DNA from 3 places in the Lysobacter sp. BMK333-48F3 genome. Region 3 is predicted to be linked to each of the others. Evidence: predicted binding sites of a transcription regulator. Region 3 holds the regulator's gene; each other region holds the start of a gene.
The links. The regulator HrcA, encoded in region 3, represses chaperone genes, less so after heat shock. The targets are predictions, from matches to a motif close to TTNGCACTCNNNNNNNNNGAGTGCNAA.

Region 1 (6,740 bases), 1.5 Mb from region 3:
GCGATCACCGAGTCGAGTTCGGCCTTTTCGAACGTCGGCGTCGTGCCGTCGTCGTCGGTCAGCTTGGCCAGGCTGCCCTTCAGGGCGCCGAAGTCCTCGCTGTAGGACGGAAGCTTCTTGTCGCTGAGCGCGGCCAGCGTGTCGGCGTACTGCGCCAGCAGGTCGTTGAGGGCGGCGATGGGCTCGTTGGCCTCGACCGCTCCCTTGCAATGCGCCTGCGCTGCGGTCTGGACCTGGGCCGGATCGAACGAGGTCGAGGTGATCAGCTTGCGCCGCGTGTAATGGTCGACGCAGCTCTGCACCGAGCCGGCCATCATCGGCGCGAACGCGGCCGAGAGCTTCTTGGTCTGGTCGGAATACTTCTCCACCGCGGAGAAGTTGGCGCAGGCGCCGGCCGCCAGGCACAGCGCGAGCGCGGCCGGCAGGCGCAGCCGCGCGGTCAAGGTCCTTCTCATGCATCCCCCTGTGTCCTCGGCGCCGGTTGCGGCCGGGCGGCGCAACGGCCGGCGCCGATTGCCTGGAACAACGCGATGGCGCCGCGAAACAGGACAGTGTGCCGACCGGAAAAACGAACGCCCGCAACCAGCGGGCGTTCGTACTGCGCTGCCTGCGGCAGCCGTGCTGCAGCGATTACGGAATCAACTGGCAGCTCGCCGGTTTGGTCGAGGTGAACAACGACGCCGTCGCCCATTCCGGATGGTCGATGAAGGGGTTGCGGTTGCCCTGGAAGCTGTAGATGACTTCGTTGCGGGCCTTTTCCGCCGCGGTCGGCGGATCGGCCTGGTGCCACTGCAGCAGGGTGGTCAGCAGACCCATGTAGGCCGGCGAGGACGAAGTGATGACGATCTTGCTGCGGTCGTCGGTCAGTTCCAGGTCCGGCTCGGACTGGCCGCTGTTCGGGTCGGTGCCGCCTTCGTAGCGGATCGCCATGTACAGGATCGCGCGCGCCATGTCGCCCTTGCGCTGGCCCCAGACTTCGAACGAACCGGCGTTGCCGTCCGGGGTCTTGAACCAGTTCGAGTTGCCCGGGTACACGCCGCTGCCGCCGCCGCTGCCGTTGCTGATCTCGGTGACGCGCTCGCCGCAGCCGCTGGACAGCGAGCAGTTGGCGTAGGGCTTGTTGCCGCGGTCGGCGTTGTAGCCGGCGTCGGTGAGATACAGCATGTGGGTGTCGGTGTACGGCGCGTTCGGCAGGCCCAGGTTGCCGGTGGTCGAGCCGAAGCCCAGCGAGTTCGGCCAGGTGTGTTCGCGGTTGTACTTCAGCCCGCTGCCGCTGCCGGCGCGGTCGGTGACCTTGAGGTAGCTGCGGTTGCGGTAGGCGTCGAGGATGCGGCCGGCGTTGTTCGGGTCTTCGTCGGCGATCTCGAGGATCGACCAGGTGTTGCTGGTGCCGCCGCTGTACGGATAGACGGTGTGGCCCTTGATGGTCGCGTGCAGCGAGCAGCGCAGCTGGCTGGCGCTGCTGGTGTTGACGTGGGCGTAGTAGCCGCTGGTGCCGCCGCCGCTGGCGACGTTGAAGTTGACCACGGTGTTGGCGGCCGGGCTGGCGCCGCCGGCGTCGGTGACCTTGCTGGCCACCACGGTGAAGGTGCAGGCCTCGCCGGCGTACAGGGCGGTGCCGGTCGAGGCGGAGATCGCGGTGCCGCTGGACGGGTAGGTCAGCGCGACCGCGCCCGAGGTGGCGCACTGCAGGGTCAGCGCGCCCGCGGCCAGGCTGACCGCTTCGCTGAAGTTGGCGACCAGGTCGCCGGCGGCCGGGAAGTTGCTGGCGCCGTTGGCCGGGGTGGTCGAGGTCACGCTCGGCGGCGTGTTCGGGTTCGAGCCGGTGAAGCTCTGGCCGTTGTTGCAGGCGCCGAAGGTCTGGTTGGCCGAGCTCTGCCAGGCGAACTGCGAGTACGCGCTGCCGCTGCCGGACAACTGCAGCGAGGTGCCGGCCGCGGTCGAGCCGGACTCGGACACCGGCAGATTGCTGCTGGTCTTGCCGGCGGCCGGACCGTTGCTGGCGGTGATCGAGCCCTCGTAGCTGAGGAACTGGACCACGTTGCCGCTGCCGTCGACCAGGGCGAAGCCGTCGTTGGAGCCGTTCTGCAGGCCGTTGGTGGGGTAGCTGAGGGTGGCGATGCGCACGCTGCCGCCGCAGCTGACCACGCTGCCGGCCGGCACCAGGTCGTTGTCGTAGGTGGTCGCCGCCGACGGCGAGCTGCCGTTGTACAGGTAGATGCGGTAGTTGCTGAGCGTCTCGCCGGCCGTGGCCACGACCTCGATGCGCTCGCCGACGTCGCCGGCCGAGGTGGCGTCGTCGTAATGGAATTCGTTGATGAACACCGCGGCCGGGGCCACGGACGGGATCAGCGCGGCGAGCGCCAGCGCCAGCGGCGCGCGGCGGCGCCAGGGCGAAACAACGGGACAGCCACGAACGGACTTCGACATCGAACGGCTCCTTGTGATGGCGACGCGCACGCATGACGGTGGGCGCAGTCGGAAAGCGCCTCCCCCAGGCGCATCCGGTCGAGTCTAGTCGGGGTTTGTGACAGCGCCGGCTGCCCTGCGTCACGCTTTGCGAGCGCGGCGCCGGTCACGCTTCGCGCGGGCTCAGCCCGATGCGCGCTTGGACACCGCCGAGCGCGCGCGGCCGGTGCGCAGTTCGGCCAGTTGCTCGGCGACCTCGACCAGCGGCGCGCGGCTGCGGGTCGGCGCCTCGCGGAAGGCCAGGATCAGGCGCAGTTCCAGCGGGTCGTCGACCAGCAGCGCCTCGGCCGCGGCGACCGAGTCCATCGCGGTGTCGGCCGAGAGGTTCATCTTGCCGCGCCCGGTCGCCAGCCACTCGAACTGCACGCCGGTCACCAGGGCCAGTTCGCGCAGGTGGGCCATGCTCGGAAACTTGCCCTGCGCCGACTCCCAGTGGCCGACCGCGCTGCGCTGCACGCCGACGGCGGCGGCCAGCGCGGCCTGCGACAGGCCGGCGTGGCGGCGGGCGAGGCGGATGCGCTGCTGCGGGGTCATCGGCGTTGCTCCGGCATCGAGGTAGGCGCTGAGTGCATTTTGCTACCGATTTTCACCTGGTGACCGATAGACGCCATAGCTGGTGCGCTACCGGTCACTTCTGGGAATAGAGTTTATTACGAAAACAACAAGTTACCTTGGTGTGTGACCGCTGGTGCTACCGATAGTAGCGTCGTTCGCGTCCCTGTCGGCTGGTAACCGTTACCCGGACTTCGCAAGATCGGTTCCACGCCGATAAGGAGTTTGGCGAGACACGAGGTCGGTTCGGGGGAAGGGCGCCGGATAGCGCCATGCAGAGGACAGGCCGTCTCCGTACCAAAGAGCGCGTTCCACGGGACGCGCTCTTTTCTTTTGTCCGCTGCGCCCGCTCAGGCGAGCGGGCGCAATTGCTCGTCCAGCGAGCGGGTCTTGTCGGTGACCGCGTCGCCGGTGTGCAGGGTGGTCTTGCGCTCGATCAGCAGCAGGTGGCATTCCTCCTCGGCGATCGGGTTGTGGCGCACGCCCTTGGGCACGACGAACATCTCGCCCTCGCCCAATTCGATCCGGCGGTCTTCCAGCTCGATCGTCAGCCGCCCCTTGAGCACGTAGAACAGCTCGTCTTCGTCCTGGTGGCTGTGCCAGGCCAGGGTGCCGTGCACGCGCGCGACCTTGACGTAGGCATCGTCGACCTCGGCGACGATCCGGGGCGACCACAGTTCGGTCAGGGCAGCGGCGATGCGGGCGGGGGAGGTGGCGGACATGCGGGTTCCTGGCGACGGGGCTGGGCGCGCGATGGCGGTATCGGCCTTACCTTAGCGCGCGCCCGCGCCGACCGCGCTCAGGGCTGCGCTTCGACCCAGGCGCGCAGCTGCGGATCGCGGATCTGCATCGCCTCGAACAGGCCGATCGCGCGCAGCGCCGGCAAGACCTCGCGGATATGGCGTTGGGCCTGCGCGCGCGCCGCGGCATCGGCCTGCGGATCGGCCAGGGTGCGGGCGTTGGCGAGAAAGGCGGCGACCGAGCCTTTGCGCACGGTGGCGCCGCCGAGCACGGTGGTATCGGCGCCGTCGGCAAGAATGTCGTGGGGACGCATGCGGGGATTCCTCGAATGGAGCGGGGTGGAAGCGGGAACGCCAGCTTGGGCGCCGAGCCCCGGCTCTGCTACGTTGCCGCGGCCGAGTTCCGTCGCGTTCCGGCCAAACCGGAGGCCGCCCTTGCCCGATCCTCACTCGCGCGACCTGGCCCGGCGCGACGCTTCCGCGTCCGCCCAGGCCTGGCTGAGCGCTGCGCAGGCCGACGCCGGCGACGGCCCGGCGGTGATCGCCGTGGTCGGCGATGCCTCCGGCCCGCGCGCGACCGCGCCGCACCGCCACGCCCGCGGCCAGTTGCTCGGCGCCCGGCGCGGCCTGCTGACCGTCGGCAGCGAGCGCGGCCGCTGGCTGGTGCCGCCCTCGGACGCGGTGTGGATGCCGCCGCAGGCCGAACATTGCTTGCGTTCGCACGGCCCCGGTTTCGCCGGCTGGAGCCTGTATGTGGCCGCGGACGCCTGCGCCGGACTGCCGGCGCAGCCCTGCGCGCTGCGCGTGTCCGGGCTGCTGCGCGAGGTCGTCGCCCGGCTCGGCGATGGCGCCGAGGCCACGCCGGCGCGGGCCCGGCTGGGTGCGGTGGCGCTGGACGAGATCGCCGCCGCGGGCGGCCGCGACGGCCGCCTCGGCCTGCCGATGCCCGACGACCCGCGCCTGCTCCGGCTCGCCCAGGCCCTGGTCGAACACCCGGGCGACCCGCGCAGCGCGGCCGAATGGGCGGCCTGGGCGCACCTGTCCGAGCGCAGCCTGCGCCGCCGCTTCGCCGCCGAGACCGGCTACAGCCTGCTGCAATGGCGCCAGCGCGCCGGGCTAATGGCCGCATTGGAACGGCTGGCCGCCGGCGTCGCGGTGACCACCGTGGCCTTCGACCTGGGCTATGCCAGCGCCAGCGCCTTCGGTGCGATGTTCCGTCGCCATCTCGGCGCGAGTCCCGGCGCCTATCTCGGCGCGGCCGGGCTGGGCCCGGCCGGGACCGGGGCGGAGCCGGGCGCGCCCTAGCGCCGACGCGAGCGGCGGCCGGGGGCTGGGGTACGGCCTAAGGCACCGCCGAAGCCGGCCGGCCGGGGCGGCTTTGCGACTTTTTTCGGCCGGGCCCTTGAAAGGCGCCGGCCGCGCCTCATCTAGCGTCCAGTCCCGGCGCGTCCGGGCGCTTTCGTCCCCGGCGTTGGCACTCTCCGGTGGCGACTGCTAAAATTCCGATTCTTTTCCCGCTCATTCAATCACTTACAGAGGGTCGCCATGAATCTCAAGCCGCTTTACGACCGCGTTGTGGTCAAGCCGATCGAAGCCGACGAAATCTCGGCCGGCGGCATCATCATCCCCGACGCCGCCAAGGAAAAGTCGACCAAGGGCGAAGTCGTCGCGGTCGGCGAAGGCAAGGCTCTGGACAACGGCAGCGTGCGCGCGCCGAAGCTCAAGGTCGGCGACAAGGTCATCTACGGCCAGTACGCCGGCAGCACCTACAAGCAGGACGGCGTCGAATTCAAGATCCTCAAGGAAGACGACGTCCTCGCGATCGTCGGCTGAAAGCCGGGAATCGGGAATGGGGAATCGGCAGTCGTAGAGCGCTTGCGCTGACGCCCCCGCCCCGACCGATTCCACTGGCTTTCGCTCTTCCCATTTCCGATTCCCCATTCCCCATTCCCGGAGTCAGCAACAATGGCTGCTAAAGAAATTCGTTTCGGTGAAGACGCTCGCGCCAAGATGGTGCGCGGCGTGAACGTGCTCGCCAACGCCGTCAAGGCCACCCTCGGTCCGAAGGGCCGCAACGTCGTGCTCGAGAAGAGCTTCGGCGCGCCGACGATCACCAAGGACGGCGTGTCCGTCGCCAAGGAGATCGAACTGGCCGACAAGTTCGAGAACATGGGCGCGCAGATGGTCAAGGAAGTCGCTTCCAAGACCTCCGACAACGCCGGCGACGGCACCACCACCGCGACCGTGCTGGCCCAGGCGCTGATCCGCGAAGGCATGAAGGCGGTCGCCGCCGGCATGAACCCGATGGACCTCAAGCGCGGCATCGACAAGGCCGTGACCGAAGCCGTCGGCGAGCTGAAGAAGCTGTCCAAGCCGTCCTCGACCTCGAAGGAAATCGCCCAGGTCGGCACCATCTCGGCCAACTCCGACGCCAACATCGGCGACCTGATCGCCCAGGCGATGGACAAGGTCGGCAAGGAAGGCGTGATCACCGTCGAAGACGGCTCGGGCCTGGAAAACGAACTCGACGTCGTCGAGGGCATGCAGTTCGACCGCGGCTACCTGTCGCCGTACTTCATCAACAACCAGCAGTCGATGTCGGCCGAGCTGGACGACCCGTTCATCCTGCTGCACGACAAGAAGATCTCCAACGTCCGCGACCTGCTGCCGGTGCTGGAAGGCGTGGCCAAGGCCGGTAAGCCGCTGCTGATCGTCGCCGAGGAAGTCGAAGGCGAAGCGCTGGCGACCCTGGTGGTCAACACCATCCGCGGCATCGTCAAGGTCTGCGCGGTCAAGGCTCCGGGCTTCGGCGACCGCCGCAAGGCGATGCTGGAAGACATGGCCGTCCTCACCGGCGGCACCGTGATCTCCGAAGAAGTCGGCCTGCAGCTGGAAAAGGCCACGATCAAGGATCTGGGCCGGGCCAAGAAGATCCAGGTCTCGAAGGAAAACACCACCATCATCGACGGCGCGGGCGAA
Region 2 (6,740 bases), 2.7 Mb from region 3:
CTGACCGTCAACCCCGATTTCAGCGAAGTCGAAACCGACGAGCCGCAGGTGATCGTCAACGAGCGCTTCGAGCAGAGCTTCGTCGAGAAGCGGCCGTTCTTCCTCGAGAACAGCGGCATCTTCGGCCTGCCGGTGTCGCTGTTCTACTCGCGCCGGGTGGTCAATCCGCAGTACGGCGCGCGCGTCACCGGCCGGCTCGGCCGCTGGGCCTTGGGCGGGCTGCTGATGGACGACGAGTCCGCCGGCCTGCTGCTGTCGGGCAAGGATTACGGCAAGACCGGCAAGATCGGCGTGGCGCGCCTGCAGCGCGACGTCGGCGAGCAGTCCAACGTCGGCTTCCTGGCCTCCGACCGCTCGGTCGGCGACCAGTACAACCGGGTGTTCGGCCTCGACTCGCGGATGAAGCTCAACGACAACTGGCTGCTCAACGCCCAGGCGATCAAGAGCAAGTCGCGCGAGGAAGGCGATGTGCGCCGCGACGGCGACCTGCTGTTCGCCCAGGCGATCCGCGGCGGCCGCGACTTCACCTTCGACGGCCAGTACATCGACATCTCCGACGACTTCGAGGCCGAGCTCGGCTTCGTGCCGCGCGTCGGCATCAAGCAGCTGTACCAGAAGTCGGGCTATCTCAAGCAGTTCCCCGACGCGCCGTGGCTGGTCAACATGGGCCCGACCCTGACCGCCTACCGCACCTGGGACCAGAACGGCGACACCCAGGACTGGAGCGTGGAGCCGGGCTTCGTGGTCAACGGCCTGCGCCTGACCAAGATCGAAGGCAATCTGATCCGCGGCTACGAATACTTCGGCGGCCGCGACTTCTACATGGATGGCTTCAAGGTCGGCGTCAGCAGCGAGTGGTTCAAGTGGCTCGGCGGCGAGGTCAGCTACACCCAGCGCGAGACGGTCAACCATCTGCCGGCGCCGGGGCTGGATCCGTTCCTGGCCGACGAACGACTGTTCAAGCTCAAGTTCACCCTCAGCCCGTTCGCCCAGTTGCGCATCGACCAGTCCTTCATCTGGGACGAACTGCGCACGCGCAGCTCGATCGTCGGCCGCGATTCGGACTCCAAGGTGTTCCGCAGCACTCAGTCCTTCACCAAGATCAAATACCAGTTCAGCCGCTTCTGGGCCGCGCACGTGATCTTCGACTACAAGGCGCTGGACTCGGACACGAACCTGTTCCTGATCCCGCGCGACAAGAAGCTGGTCACCGACCTGCTGGTCAGCTACTCGCCCAACCCCGGCACCGCCTTCTACCTGGGCTACACCGACCAGCAGCAGAACCTGCGGATCAACGAGAACCCGGCCTTCGTCGCCCGCACCCGCGACCTGGACCTGCACAGCGGCAAGCAGCTTTTCATGAAGTTCAGCTACCTGTTCAACTTCTGAGGCCGGCCCGGCCGCGTCGGGCCGCACCTTATATATAGAGGGTGCGGCCGGCTGTCCGGCGACGCCGCGGCCGCTTCCGCTGCGGTGCGCGCCGGCCCTGGGGCCGGCCGGGAGGGGATTCAGCCGCCGGCCGGCCTGGCCGGCGGATACTGCGTGCCTGGCCGGCCCGCGGCCGGCGCGGCCTTCACCGCCGCCTTTGCAAGTCGTTGATATAAAAGCATTTCGGCCCGTCCCTCGCTGGGCCGGCCGGTGCCCCTCCTGCGACGGCGCGCCCGTTTCCTCGTTCCAATCCCGCAACACTGCGGAACTTCCCCCGCCTTTAGCAGTCGTATAACCCGACTGCTAAGATGACCCCCATGACCGCTATCGCCCAATCCACCGCTCTAGTCGCCAACAACCTGCCTGTGCCCAGCGCGCTCGGTTCGCTGGACGCGTACATCGGCGCCGTGCACCAGATTCCGGTGCTCACCGCCGAAGACGAGCAGGCCTTGGCCCGTCGTTACCGCGAAGGGGAAGACCTCGACGCGGCCCGCGAACTCGTTCACTCGCACCTGCGCTTCGTGGTCCACGTGGCCCGCGGCTACAACGGCTACGGCCTGCAGATCGGCGACCTGATCCAGGAAGGCAACATCGGCCTGATGAAGGCGGTGAAGCGCTTCGATCCGGACCAGGGCGTGCGCCTGGTGTCGTTCGCGGTGCACTGGATCCGTGCCGAGATGCACGAGTTCATCCTCAAGAACTGGCGCATCGTCAAGGTCGCCACGACCAAGGCGCAGCGCAAGCTGTTCTTCAACCTGCGCAAGAGCAAGTCGCGCCTGGGCTGGATGAACGCCGAGGAAGTGCGCTTGGTCGCCAAGGACCTCAACGTCTCCGAACGCGAAGTGCTGGAGATGGAGTCGCGCCTGTCCGGTCGCGACATCGGCTTCGATGCGCCGGCCGACGAGGACGACGATCACGCGCCGCCGTCGCCGGCCGCCTACCTGCGCGCCGCCGACGAAGATCCGTCGCAGTCCTACGAGCGCGAGGACGAAGAGGACAACCAGCTGGCCCTGCTGCGCGAAGGCCTGGCCGGCCTGGATGCGCGTTCGCGCGACATCGTCAAGCGCCGCTGGCTGGATGCCGACAGCAAGATCACCTTGCAGGAACTGGCTGACGAGTACGGCGTCAGCGCCGAGCGCATCCGCCAGATCGAAGCCAATGCGTTGAAGAAGATGCGCGGCCTGTTCTCGGCTTGAGTGTTTCGGCCTGAGTGTTTCGGCCTGAGCGCCGCGACAAATCCAGCGTCCCACGAACGGCCCGGGCAACCGGGCCGTTCGCGTTTGCGCGCGCGGCGTCGAAACATCGCCCGGCGCAAGCCGCGGATATCGGCGGCCGCGCGGCGGGACTAGCCTGCGCTCTCCTTCGCCATCGAGAGTTCCGCCATGATTTCCTACCGCATCGCCGGCCTGTCGCCGCAACCCTATGCCGCGTTGTTCGCGCTCGACGACGCCGACCTGGCGGCGCACGACATGCGCCGCGTGGTCGCCGATTCGCCGCGCGGCTATCCCTGCCGCGTGTCCCTGGTCGATGCGGCGGTGGGCGAAACCGTGTTGCTGCTGACCCACGAACACCAGGCCCAGGGCCCGTACCGCGCCAGCGGTCCGATCTTCGTGCGCGAGGCCGCGAGCCGGGCGCAGGCCTACCAGGACCAATGGCCGCCGGTGCTGCTGACCCGCTACCTGTCGCTGCGCGCTTACGACGGCCAAGGCTGGCTGCGCGAGGCCCGGGTAGCCGACGGCGCGCAAGGCGAGCAAGCGGTGCAGGAACTGTTCGCCGATCCGGCGATCGTGCGGGTCGCCGCCCACAACGCGCGCTACGGCTGCTTCCTGTGCGCGATCGACCGCGCCTGAGCGCGGCTACGCGCGTTGCGCTGGCGAATCGGCGCCATTGCCGGTGGCGCCGGCGATGCGCCGGCGCGCGCAGCGCCGGTTGAGAACTGGAAGCGGCGTCGCAGCCCCCCGCGCGCGCGCTTGCCGGGCCGCGAACGCGGCGACCAGACTGCGCCGCCGGCTCCGTCCGGAGCCGGCGCACTTACCCAATGGAGGGGTACATGCACGCCAAGAAGATGCTGGTCGCGGCCGGGTTCGCCGCGTTGATGGCGCTGTCGCACGCACCGGCGCGGGCCGGCGACGTCAACGCCGCGGTGTTGAGCTGCTACGTCGATACCTTCGCTTTGGACACCTTGCGGGCGAACGTCTGCGTCGCCACCTGGACGCCGAACCGGGCCAACAACCCGACCATCGCCCATTTCGAAGTGACCGGCCTGCCGGCCGGCAACTACGGCTACAGCTGGAGCAACCTGGAAAGCGGCGGCCCGGCGCCGGCGTGCGGCAATACCCGCAGCTGCAACGTCCGCATCGCCACCGAGACCAACGGCGACGGCGAAGCGCACCTGGCGGCGACGGTCACCGACCTGGACACCGGCGCGGTGCGCACGGTGAGCGCGGTCGCGCACTACTACGACGGCTGGAATTGATCGGCGAGCGCGGGGGCGCCGGCCGGCGCCCCCGCGGCCGTTTCGCGGCGACGGATCAGACGATCCAGTCGGGCTGGAAATAGCGCACGCGTCCGTCCGGATTGAGCAGCGGGCGGTGGTAGCGCGCGCCTTCGAAGTAGTAGTGGCTGACCTGGCTGTGGCGGGTGCGCGCGGGATCGGTGCGCGGCGATCCGCCGTGCATCAGATTGGCCGCCCAGACGAAGGCCTGGCCCTTGCGGATCGTCGCCAGCGCCGGCGCGATCCGGGCGCGCTCGATCTGCCGTTCCATGTAGGTTTCGTAGAGCAGGTAGTTGTGCGCGGAATCGTGCGCCGGCGAATGGCCGCGCAGTTCCCGCCACCAGCCGCGCGGCGACAGCGGGCCGTCGCGCATCGGCGCGCGGCGCGCGCCCAGATCGGGTTCGGCGAACACTTCGCTCATGCCCACTTCGGGCAGCTTGTGGCTGCCGGGGTAATAGATCACCGCGCCGTTGTGCTGGTCGATGTCTTCCAAGGCCACCCACACGCCGCACATGTGCCCGGCCGGGTTGGAATTGAAGTGGACGGTGTCGGAGTGGACCTTCTGCTCGGTGCCGACGCGGAAGTTGAGGGTCTGGAACGGCAGCGGCTTGCGCCCGTGCAGTTGCGCCAGCACCGCCAGCACGGTCGGCGCGCAGGCGATCGTCTTGACCCCGGCGTCCTGGCGCCAGGCATCCTGGACCCGCGCCACGGTGCGGCCGTCCGGATAGAGCAGGCCGTTGCCGACGCGCTCGCGCACGCCGTCGATGATCGCGGGATCGATTTGCGGGTCGATGACCAGGTAGCCCTGGTCGGCGAATTGCTGCTTTTGCTCGGCGGTCAGCACGCGGAAGTCCTGGACGGGTTGCGGCCGCGCGGCGACCGGCCGGCGGGAGGCGGCCTATCTTGCCGCGACCGCGCCGCGCCGGCCATGGCCGTTCGGCGGTGGCGCCGCCGGGACTTCATCTCCGGTTGCGCCGGGCCTCGCGGCGGTTTCGGCGCGATCCGGAAGCCAGCGCCCAGTTCCGGCCGGATTCCCGCCGCCTGCGTCGCGGTATCCGCGCCGGCGCCTACCTACACTCGCAGGCGGTGCGGCGCTGCCGCGCCCGCGGGCCGGGGGCCCGACGACACGAACCAATGGAGGGTTTTATGCAGACCAGCAAGACCTGGGTGTTGGGCGTCATCTTGTCGCTGCTCGGCCTGACCGCGGCGGCGCCGCCGGCGCGCGCCGGCGACGTCAGCAACGCGGCGGTGACCTGCTTCGTCGACACCTACGCCTTCGACGTGCCCGAAGTCGGCAGTTGCAGCTCGATCTGGCGGCCGGGCTCGGCGAACAATCCGAGCACCGCGCTGTTCCAGGTGACCGGGGTCGGCGCGGGCAACTACGCCTACGCCTGGCGCGACCTGGAGAACAACACGGTGCCGGCCGGCTGCGGCAATGCGCCCTACTGCGAGAAGCTCATCTACACCGACGTCTACGGCGACGGCCAGGCCACCTTGCAGGTGACCATCACCGACCTGGACACCGGCGCGGTGCGGCAGGTGCAGGCCACCGCGTTCTACTACGACGGGTTCACCTGATCGGCGCACGGCCGCGCCGGCTGCGAGGCCGGCGGGCAAGCACGAAGGGCAAGGACGAAGGGCGCCTCGCGGCGCCCTTCGTTTTTGGCTGCCGGCCGATCGCGGCGTCGGGACCGGACCGGGCGTCCGGCTCAGGACGGATCGGGCTTGCCGCCGAAGATGATCCGGGCGTGGCGCTGATAGGTGAAATACGCCCACGACCAGTTGAGCATCACCAGCAGGCGGTTGCGGAAGCCGATCAGGAAGAACACGTGCGCGGCGAGCCAGAACGCCCAGGCCATGAACCCGGAGAAGCGCAGGCCGCGCAGGTCGACCACCGCGGCGCGGCGGCCGATGGTGGCCAGGTTGCCGTAGTCGACGTAGCCGAACGGCGCGATCGTCTCGCCGCGCAGGCGGGCGCGGATCGCGCGGGCGACGTAGCCGCCCATCTGCTTGGCCGCCGGCGCCACGCCCGGCACCGGCTGGCCGTTGGCCTGCTGCAGGCTGGCCAGGTCGCCGGCGACGAAGATCTCCGGGTGGCCGGGCACGCTGAGATCGGGCTGCACCTGCACCCGCCCGGCGCGGTCGCGCGGCGCGTCGAGCATCGCGCCCAGCGGCGAGGCGGCGACGCCGGCCGCCCACAGCACGGTGCGCGCGGCGACGGTCTCCTCGCCGAGCCGGTAGCCGTCGCCGTCGATCGCCGCGACCGGCGTGCCGGTAACGACTTCCACGCCCAGGCGTTCCAGCTGCGCGCGCGCCTTGGCCGACAGCGACTCGGGGAAGTTCGCCAGCACCCGCGGCCCGGCCTCGATCAAGCGCACCCTGGCCTGCGCCGGATCGATCCGGCGGAACTCGCGGCGCAAGGTGTGGCGGGCGATCTCGGCCAGGGTGCCGGCCAGCTCGACCCCGGTCGGGCCGCCGCCGACCACGGCGAAATGCAGCCAGGAGGCGCGTTCGGCCTCGGTCTGCGCGGCCTCGGCGCGTTCGAACGCGAGCAGCACCCGGCGCCGGATCAGCAGCGCGTCGTCGAGGGTCTTCAGCCCGGGCGCGTTCGCCGCCCACTCGTCGTGGCCGAAGTAGGCGTGGGTGGCGCCGCTGGCGAGCAGCAGGTAGTCGTAGCCGATCGCCTCGCCGTCGGCCAGGCGCAGCCGGCGCGCGCCGGCATCGAGGGCGACGACTTCGCCCAGCCGCACCTCGACGTTGGCCTGCTTGCGCAGGATGTGGCGCAGCGGCGCGGCGATGTCGGGCGCCGACAGGCCGG
Region 3 (6,740 bases):
CTTGGCGATTTCCGGATCCTGCTCGGCGAAGTAGTCGCCTTCCCACTTGGTCAGGGCGTCGTTCTCGAACCACAGGGTCAGGTTCTTGCGCGAGGTGTGGCCGAGGCGGTCCAGGCGCTGGGTCGAGGTGTAGTCCCAACGGTTCTGGTGGAACGGGTCTTCGATCGACGGGGTGCCGAGCAGGATCTGCACCTGCTGCTTGCTCATCCCGGTCTGGAGCTGGTCGACCGCGGTCTTTTCCAGCAGGTTGCCCTGGTAGATCGGCTGCTTGTAGATGATGCCGCAGCCGGCGGTGAGCACGGAAAGCGAGAGGACGAGCAGGAGCTTACGCATCGGGTCGGGGTCTGCGGCAGTCGAAGGCAACGGGGCCGATGATACACTGAAGCCCGCACCCACCAAGGGCGGGCACGGGCGCGCGGCGACCCCTCGCGTTCATCCGCCATTCCGGCCCAGCCAGCCCAGTCCGCTCAACGCGCAGGCGCTCGCGGCCTGGCCAGCCGGTCTAGACCCGGGCCCGATGCTTCGGGCCGCAAACGATCGCAAGGAACACCGCCATGGAATCGCAAGACCTGCGCAACGCCGGACTCAAGGTCACCCACCCGCGGATGCGGATCCTGGAGCTGCTGGAGCAATCCAAGCCGCGCCACATGACCGCCGAAGACATCTACCGGATGCTGCTGGAAAAGGGCGAGGACATCGGTCTGGCAACGGTCTACCGCGTGCTGACCCAGTTCGAATCCGCCGGCCTGGTGCTGAAGCACAATTTCGAAGCCGGCCAGTCGGTGTACGAGCTCGACCGCGGCCACCACCACGACCACATGGTCGACATCGACACCGGCAAGATCATCGAGTTCGAAAGCGCCGAGATCGAGGAACTGCAGCGCAAGATCGCGGCCAAGCACGGCTACGAGATCGAGGAGCATTCCTTGGTGTTGTATGTGCGCAAGAAGCGCTGAGGGGCTGGGAATCGGGAATGGGGAATGGGGAATGGGGAATGGTTCGAGCGGTTCTGCGCCGCTTGATCGTTCGTGATCCCTGAGCGGAACCGTCGATTTCCCTGGACGTTGGACTAGGCCCGCTCGATGCGGGCCTTTGTTTTTTGGGGGCGGGACGGATGAAGCCGGTTCCGATGCGGGCCGGGCTTCAATAGCGGGCTGGTTTCATCGGATCGCCCCGTGGGGCTTGGAGGCCCCAAGCCGTCGCTCACGCGAGCGCAGGCTCTGCTTTACTGCGGCGTAGCCGAACATCCACCGCCTTCGGCGGGCGGACGCTCCCGCTTCAGCGGGTGCAGGACGTCTTGCGTTCTCGCTCCAAACGCCCTGGATTCCCGCGTTCGCGGGAATGACGGTGAGGGGAGCGCGTGAAGAGGGAAGTGGGGTAGTCGCTGCGCGAAGGCAGGGACTGTGCGCCGACGGCCTTAAGAAAAGCGCGCGGAGCCTTACGCGTCATCGCCACAGGGCTGCGAAGCCCCGAGCGCCATCGCCACGCCCGCTCTTCCCATTCCCGATTCCCCACTCCCCATTCCCGGCTCTCACCCTACATCCGCCAGCAAGCGCCGCGCCGCGGCGCGGACTTCCTTGCTGAGTTCGATGCCGCCGAGCATGCGGGCGAGTTCTTCCTCGCGTTGCTTGGCGCCCAGCACCACCACCGCGCTCTGGGTGACGCCTTCGCTGGCGGCCTTGCTGACCCGGTAGTGGGCGTGGCCCTGGGCGGCGACCTGGGCCAGGTGGGTGACGCACAGGACCTGGCGGCTGGCGCCGAGGGTGCGCAGTTTCTGGCCGACGATCTCGGCCACCGCGCCGCCGATGCCGGAGTCGACTTCGTCGAAGACCATGGTCGGCACCGCGTCCAGGCCGAACGCGGCGACTTCGATCGCCAGCGAGATGCGCGAGAGTTCGCCGCCGGAGGCGACCTTGCGCAGCGGCCGGGCCGGCTGGCCGGGGTTGGCCGCGACCATGAATTCGACCCGTTCGCCGCCCTGCGGATCGGGGCGGTCTTCGTCCAGCGGTTCGATCGCGACGTCGAAGCGGCCGCCGCCCATGCCCAGTTCGCCGATCAGCTCGGTGGCGCGCGCGCCGAGCGAGCGCGCCGCCTCGCGGCGGGCCTGGCCGAGCGCGTCGGCGGCGCGGCGCCAGCCGGCGCGCGCGGCCTCGATCTCGCCGTCCAGGCGCTCCAGGCGTTCGCCGGCGCCGCGCAGCTGTTCCAGCTCGGCGGCCAGGCCGTCGCGGGTCGCGGCCAGGTGTTCCGGCGCGATCCGGTGTTTGCGCGCCAGTTCGTGCAGGCGGCCCATCTTGTGTTCGATCTGCTCGAACTCGGAGGGATCCAGGTCGAGGTCGTCGCGGACCCGGTCGAGCAGCGACACGGCCTCGTCGATCTGGATCGCGGCCTGGTCGAGCATGGCCTCGACCTCGCCCAGGCGCGGTTCGTGTTCGCTCATTTTCTGCAGTTCGCCGCGCACCTGCTGCAGGGTGCGGGTCAGCGACGGGCCCTCGTCGCCGCCGAGCCGGGCGAAGGCGCTTTCGCAGGCGGCGATCAGGCCGGCGGCGTGGGCGTGGCGGCGGTGGTCGGCGAGCAGCTTGGCCAGCGCCTCGGGCTCCAGCGCCTCGCGCTCGAGTTCGGCGTGCTGGTGTTCGAGCCAGCCGATGCGGTCGCTGACGTCGCCCTGGGCGAGCAGGGTCTCGCGCTCGCGCAGCAGCGCGCTCCAGGCGCGCGCGGCGCGTTCGACCGGTTCGCGCTGGGCCTCGCAGCGGCCGTAGGCGTCGAGCAGGCCGAGCTGGCTGGCCTTGGACATCAGCGCCTGGTGCTCGTGCTGGCCGTGGATCTCGACCAGATGCCCGGCGAGGTCGCCGAGCTGGCCCAGGGTGACCGGACGGCCGTTGATCCAGGCCCGCGAGCCGCCGTCGGCGCGGATCACCCGGCGGATCTGGCACACCGCGACGTCGCCGTCGCCGGTTTCGTCCAGTTCGTTGTCGCGCAGCCACTGCGCGGCCTGCGGGGCGTCGTCGAGGGTGAAGTCGGCGACCAGCTCGGCGCGGTCGGCGCCGTGGCGGACCACGCCGCTGTCGGCGCGCAGCCCCGACAGCAGGCCGAGCGCGTCGACCAGCAGCGACTTGCCGGCGCCGGTCTCGCCGGAAATGACGGTGAGCCCCGGACCGAAGCTGAGTTCGGCGGCGCTGACGACGGCGAATTGCTTGAGCGAGAGATGGGCGAGCATGCGGCGGCGATTGTGCCTTGACGGCCGGCGGCCTGGGAATGGGAGGCGGACAGCGGCGTAGGGTAGGGGGAGGGTGGCTCAGGGGGTGAGACTTTGGGGCCGGGAATCGGGAATCGGGAATCGGTAGAGCCCTCGGCTTGAGAGAGACGACAGCAGTCACAGTGGCGCCGCCGTTGCCTTTCCGATTCCCCATTCCCGATTCCCTATTCCCCGCTCCAACCCTTGCACCCACCCGCCGCGACGCCTATATCCACCCCATGACCCGCCGATCGCCCGAACCCGTCCTCGACCCGCGTGCGCGGCAGTTGCTGCGCACCCTGATCGGCCGCTACATCCACAGCGGCGAGCCGGTCGGGTCGCAGACCCTGGCCCGACACGCCGGGCTGGACGTCAGTGCGGCGACGATCCGCAACATCCTGGCCGACCTGGAAGAGGCCGGGCTGCTGAGCGCGGCGCACGCTTCGGCCGGGCGAGTGCCGACCGCGCAAGGCTACCGGCTGTTCGTCGACTCTTTGTTGCAGGTGCGGCCGCTGCCGGAGGGCGAGGTCGCGCGGCTGCGCAGCGAACTGCCGGCCGGCTCGGGCACTCAGGCCCTGCTCGGCAGCGCTTCCGAGCTGCTGTCGGCGATGACCCATTTCGTCGGCGTGGTCAGCGTGCCCAAGCGCGAGCAATTCGCGTTCCGGCGCATCGACTTCGTGCCGCTGGACGCGCAGCGGGTGCTGGCGATCCTGGTGTTCGCCGACCAGGACGTGCAGAACCGCATCATCCAGACCCGCCGGCCCTACGACGGCGGCGAGCTGGAGCGGGTCAGCAATTACCTGAACGCTCATTTCGCCGGCCGGCCGGTGGCCGAGATCCGCGCCACCCTGGTCCACGAATTGCGCCATGCCCAGGCCGAGATGCAGGCCCTGTTGGCCCAGTCGGTGGAGCTGGCCGAGCAGGTGCTGGCCCCGGACGGCGACGACATGGTCCTGGCCGGGCAGACCCGGTTGATGGGGCTGCAGGAACTGGCCGACCTGGACCGGCTGCGCGAGCTGTTCGAGGCCTTCGCCCGCAAGCGCGAGATCCTGCAGTTGCTCGAGCGGACCGTGCGCGCGCCGGGGGTGCGGATCTTCATCGGCGAGGAAACCGGGCTGGCGCCGCTGGAAGGGGTCTCGCTGGTGACCGCGCCGTACACCGCCGGCGGCCGGGTGCTGGGGGTGCTGGGGGTGATCGGGCCGACCCGGATGGCCTACGACCGGGTCATCCCGGTGGTGCAGGCCGCCGCCGACGCGCTCGGCGATGCGTTCCAGCCCGGCGAGGGCGGCGAGCCCCCGCAGCACCCCGGCTCCTTGTAGGAGCAGCCCCCGTTTCCAAAGGGGGGAACAGCAAACGCTACGGGCCTTGCGGGTAGGAGCGGCGCGAGCCGCGACCGCGAACCTGCGCTGGCCGGCGCAAGCGGCCCGGAAGGCAGAAGCAAATCCCCCCTAACCCCCCTTTTTCAAAGGGGGGAACAGCAAGAGCGAGGCGAACGGCGGTCAAGGGGTAGGAGCGGCGCGAGCCGCGACCGCGAACCCGCGCTGGCCGGCGCAAGCGGCACGGAAGGCAGGAGCAAATCCCCCCTGGCCCCCCTTTTTCAAGGGTCTTAGGAAGCAAAGCTGCCTCATAACGCAGCTATCTTCCTGAAATGAATAAGAAAAATAGGTACTACAGCCGTTCGAAAATCAGCGAGGCCCGATTTCGGGCCCTCGTGCGCTGCTGGGCCCTGGACCTGACCGCGACCAGCACCGCGCAACTGACCGGGTTGAGCGTGCGATCGGTCAACTCGATCTTCCTTGCCTTGCGTCGTGCCATCGCCACCGAATGCGAGCAGCATTCGCCGTTCACCGGCCAGGTGGAAGTCGACGAATCCTTCTTCGGACCGTGGCGCGTGCGCGGCAAACGCGGCCGCGGCGCCGGCAAGAAAACCATCGTCTTCGGCATGCTCAAACGCGGCCAGCACGTCTACACCCAGATCGTCCCCAACTGCAAAACCGCCACGCTTCAGGCCTTAATTCGTGGGCATATTCGCCTGGAGAGCGAAATCCTCTCCGACTGTCTGTCCAGCTACGACGGCCTGGTCGACCTGGGCTATGCCAAGCACTGGCGCATTCGCCACAGCGGCAATCATTTCGCCGAGGGCGACAACCACATCAACGGCATCGAGAGCTTCTGGAGCTTCGCCAAGCGGCGCCTGGCCAAATTCAACGAGGTGCCCAAGGCCACCTTCTACCTGCACCTGAAGGAGTGCGAGTTCCGCTTCAACCACCGCCACGAAGACCTCTACCGGGCGACCCTCAAGTTGCTACGATCCAACCCACTCTGAGGGGCTGTTTGCTTCCTAAGACCCTTTTCAAAGGGGGGAACAGCAAAGGCGATGGCGTTTCTGGGTAGGAGCGGCGCGAGCCGCGACCGCGAACCCGCGCTGGCCGGCGCAAGCGGCCCGGAGGCAGGAGCAAATCCCCCCTAGCCCCCCTTTTTCCAAAGGGGGGAACGGCAAGGGCGACGGCGTTTCGCTTCGGCCGACCGGACCGCGCAGCCGTTCACGAACCCCGCGGCTCGGCGTCGATCCCGGCCGATCGGCGCAGATCCCGGCACTTGAATGGCGCCGGCGCGGCCCCATAGCTGCCCCTGTCGCGGATGGACCGCCAGGAACCAGCATGAACTCACACGATCTGAACCCCGAATCGGCCCAGGCCGCCCAGGACGAGGCGCCGGCCGGAGATGTGTCCGAACTCGACGCCCTGCGCGCCGAACTGGGCAAGCTGCGCGAAGACTCGCTGCGCGAACGCGCCGAGCTGGACAACCAGCGCAAGCGCGTGGCGCGCGATATCGAGATGGCGCGCAAGTTCGCCAACGAACGCCTGCTCGGCGACCTGCTGCCGGTGATCGACAGCCTGGAGGCCGGCCTGGCCGCCGCCGGCGAGGACAGCGGCGCGCTGCGCCAGGGCATGGAACTGACCCTGCGCCAGTTGCTCAAGGTCGGCGCCGACAACGGCCTGGTCGCGGTCGACCCGGTCGGCCTGCCGTTCAACCCCGAGCACCATCAGGCCATGAGCCTGGTGCCGGCGCCGGGCGTGGCGCCGAACCACGTGGTCCAGGTCTACCAGAAGGGCTGGCTGCTCAACGAGCGCCTGCTGCGGCCGGCCCTGGTGGTGGTCAGCCAGGACGCCTGAGATCTGCGTCCGGGTATCGGTGAAGGGCCGGTACCGGGACCGACGGGGCAGGGCACGGGCGCTTGAACTGCCCGGCACCGGGCCCCAGATAGCGAACATCGGCGGCCGGCGCCAAGCGCGCCCCGCCCCTTAAATTCCAAGCATTCGAGAGGGAGCACTAGCAATGGGCAAGATCATCGGCATCGACCTGGGCACGACCAATTCCTGCGTCGCGATCATGGAAGGCGGCAAGGCCAAGGTCATCGAGAATTCCGAAGGCGATCGCACCACTCCGTCGATCGTCGCCTTCACCAAGGACGGCGAAGTCCTGGTCGGCGCCTCGGCCAAGCGCC

Region 1: a site for HrcA is predicted at 5,233-5,259, ahead of K4L06_RS10400 (co-chaperone GroES). Genes of this name have one in related genera too.
Region 2: a site for HrcA is predicted at 1,709-1,735, ahead of rpoH (RNA polymerase sigma factor RpoH). Genes of this name have one in related genera too.

Annotation. Positions count from the first base shown of each region.
Region 1 covers NZ_JAIHOO010000001.1:2,432,175-2,438,914, forward strand. Annotated here, with positions in the region: gene K4L06_RS10370 (hypothetical protein) at 1-455, opposite strand, end outside; gene K4L06_RS10375 (endonuclease) at 631-2,430, opposite strand; gene K4L06_RS10380 (helix-turn-helix domain-containing protein) at 2,593-3,003, opposite strand; gene K4L06_RS10385 (cupin domain-containing protein) at 3,372-3,743, opposite strand; gene K4L06_RS10390 (hypothetical protein) at 3,821-4,075, opposite strand; gene K4L06_RS10395 (helix-turn-helix transcriptional regulator) at 4,197-5,066, shown strand; gene K4L06_RS10400 (co-chaperone GroES) at 5,307-5,594, shown strand; gene groL (chaperonin GroEL) at 5,727-6,740, shown strand, end outside.
Region 2 covers NZ_JAIHOO010000001.1:1,196,214-1,202,953, reverse strand. Annotated here, with positions in the region: gene K4L06_RS05055 (carbohydrate binding family 9 domain-containing protein) at 1-1,389, shown strand, start outside; gene rpoH (RNA polymerase sigma factor RpoH) at 1,746-2,624, shown strand; gene K4L06_RS05045 (DUF1203 domain-containing protein) at 2,811-3,278, shown strand; gene K4L06_RS05040 (hypothetical protein) at 3,479-3,904, shown strand; gene K4L06_RS05035 (phytanoyl-CoA dioxygenase family protein) at 3,960-4,766, opposite strand; gene K4L06_RS05030 (hypothetical protein) at 5,069-5,500, shown strand; gene K4L06_RS05025 (NAD(P)/FAD-dependent oxidoreductase) at 5,632-6,740, opposite strand, start outside.
Region 3 covers NZ_JAIHOO010000001.1:3,907,257-3,913,996, forward strand. Annotated here, with positions in the region: gene bamE (outer membrane protein assembly factor BamE) at 1-333, opposite strand, end outside; gene fur (ferric iron uptake transcriptional regulator) at 555-956, shown strand; gene recN (DNA repair protein RecN) at 1,532-3,214, opposite strand; gene hrcA (heat-inducible transcriptional repressor HrcA) at 3,472-4,551, shown strand; gene K4L06_RS17030 (IS1595 family transposase) at 4,881-5,558, shown strand; gene grpE (nucleotide exchange factor GrpE) at 5,893-6,408, shown strand; gene dnaK (molecular chaperone DnaK) at 6,572-6,740, shown strand, end outside.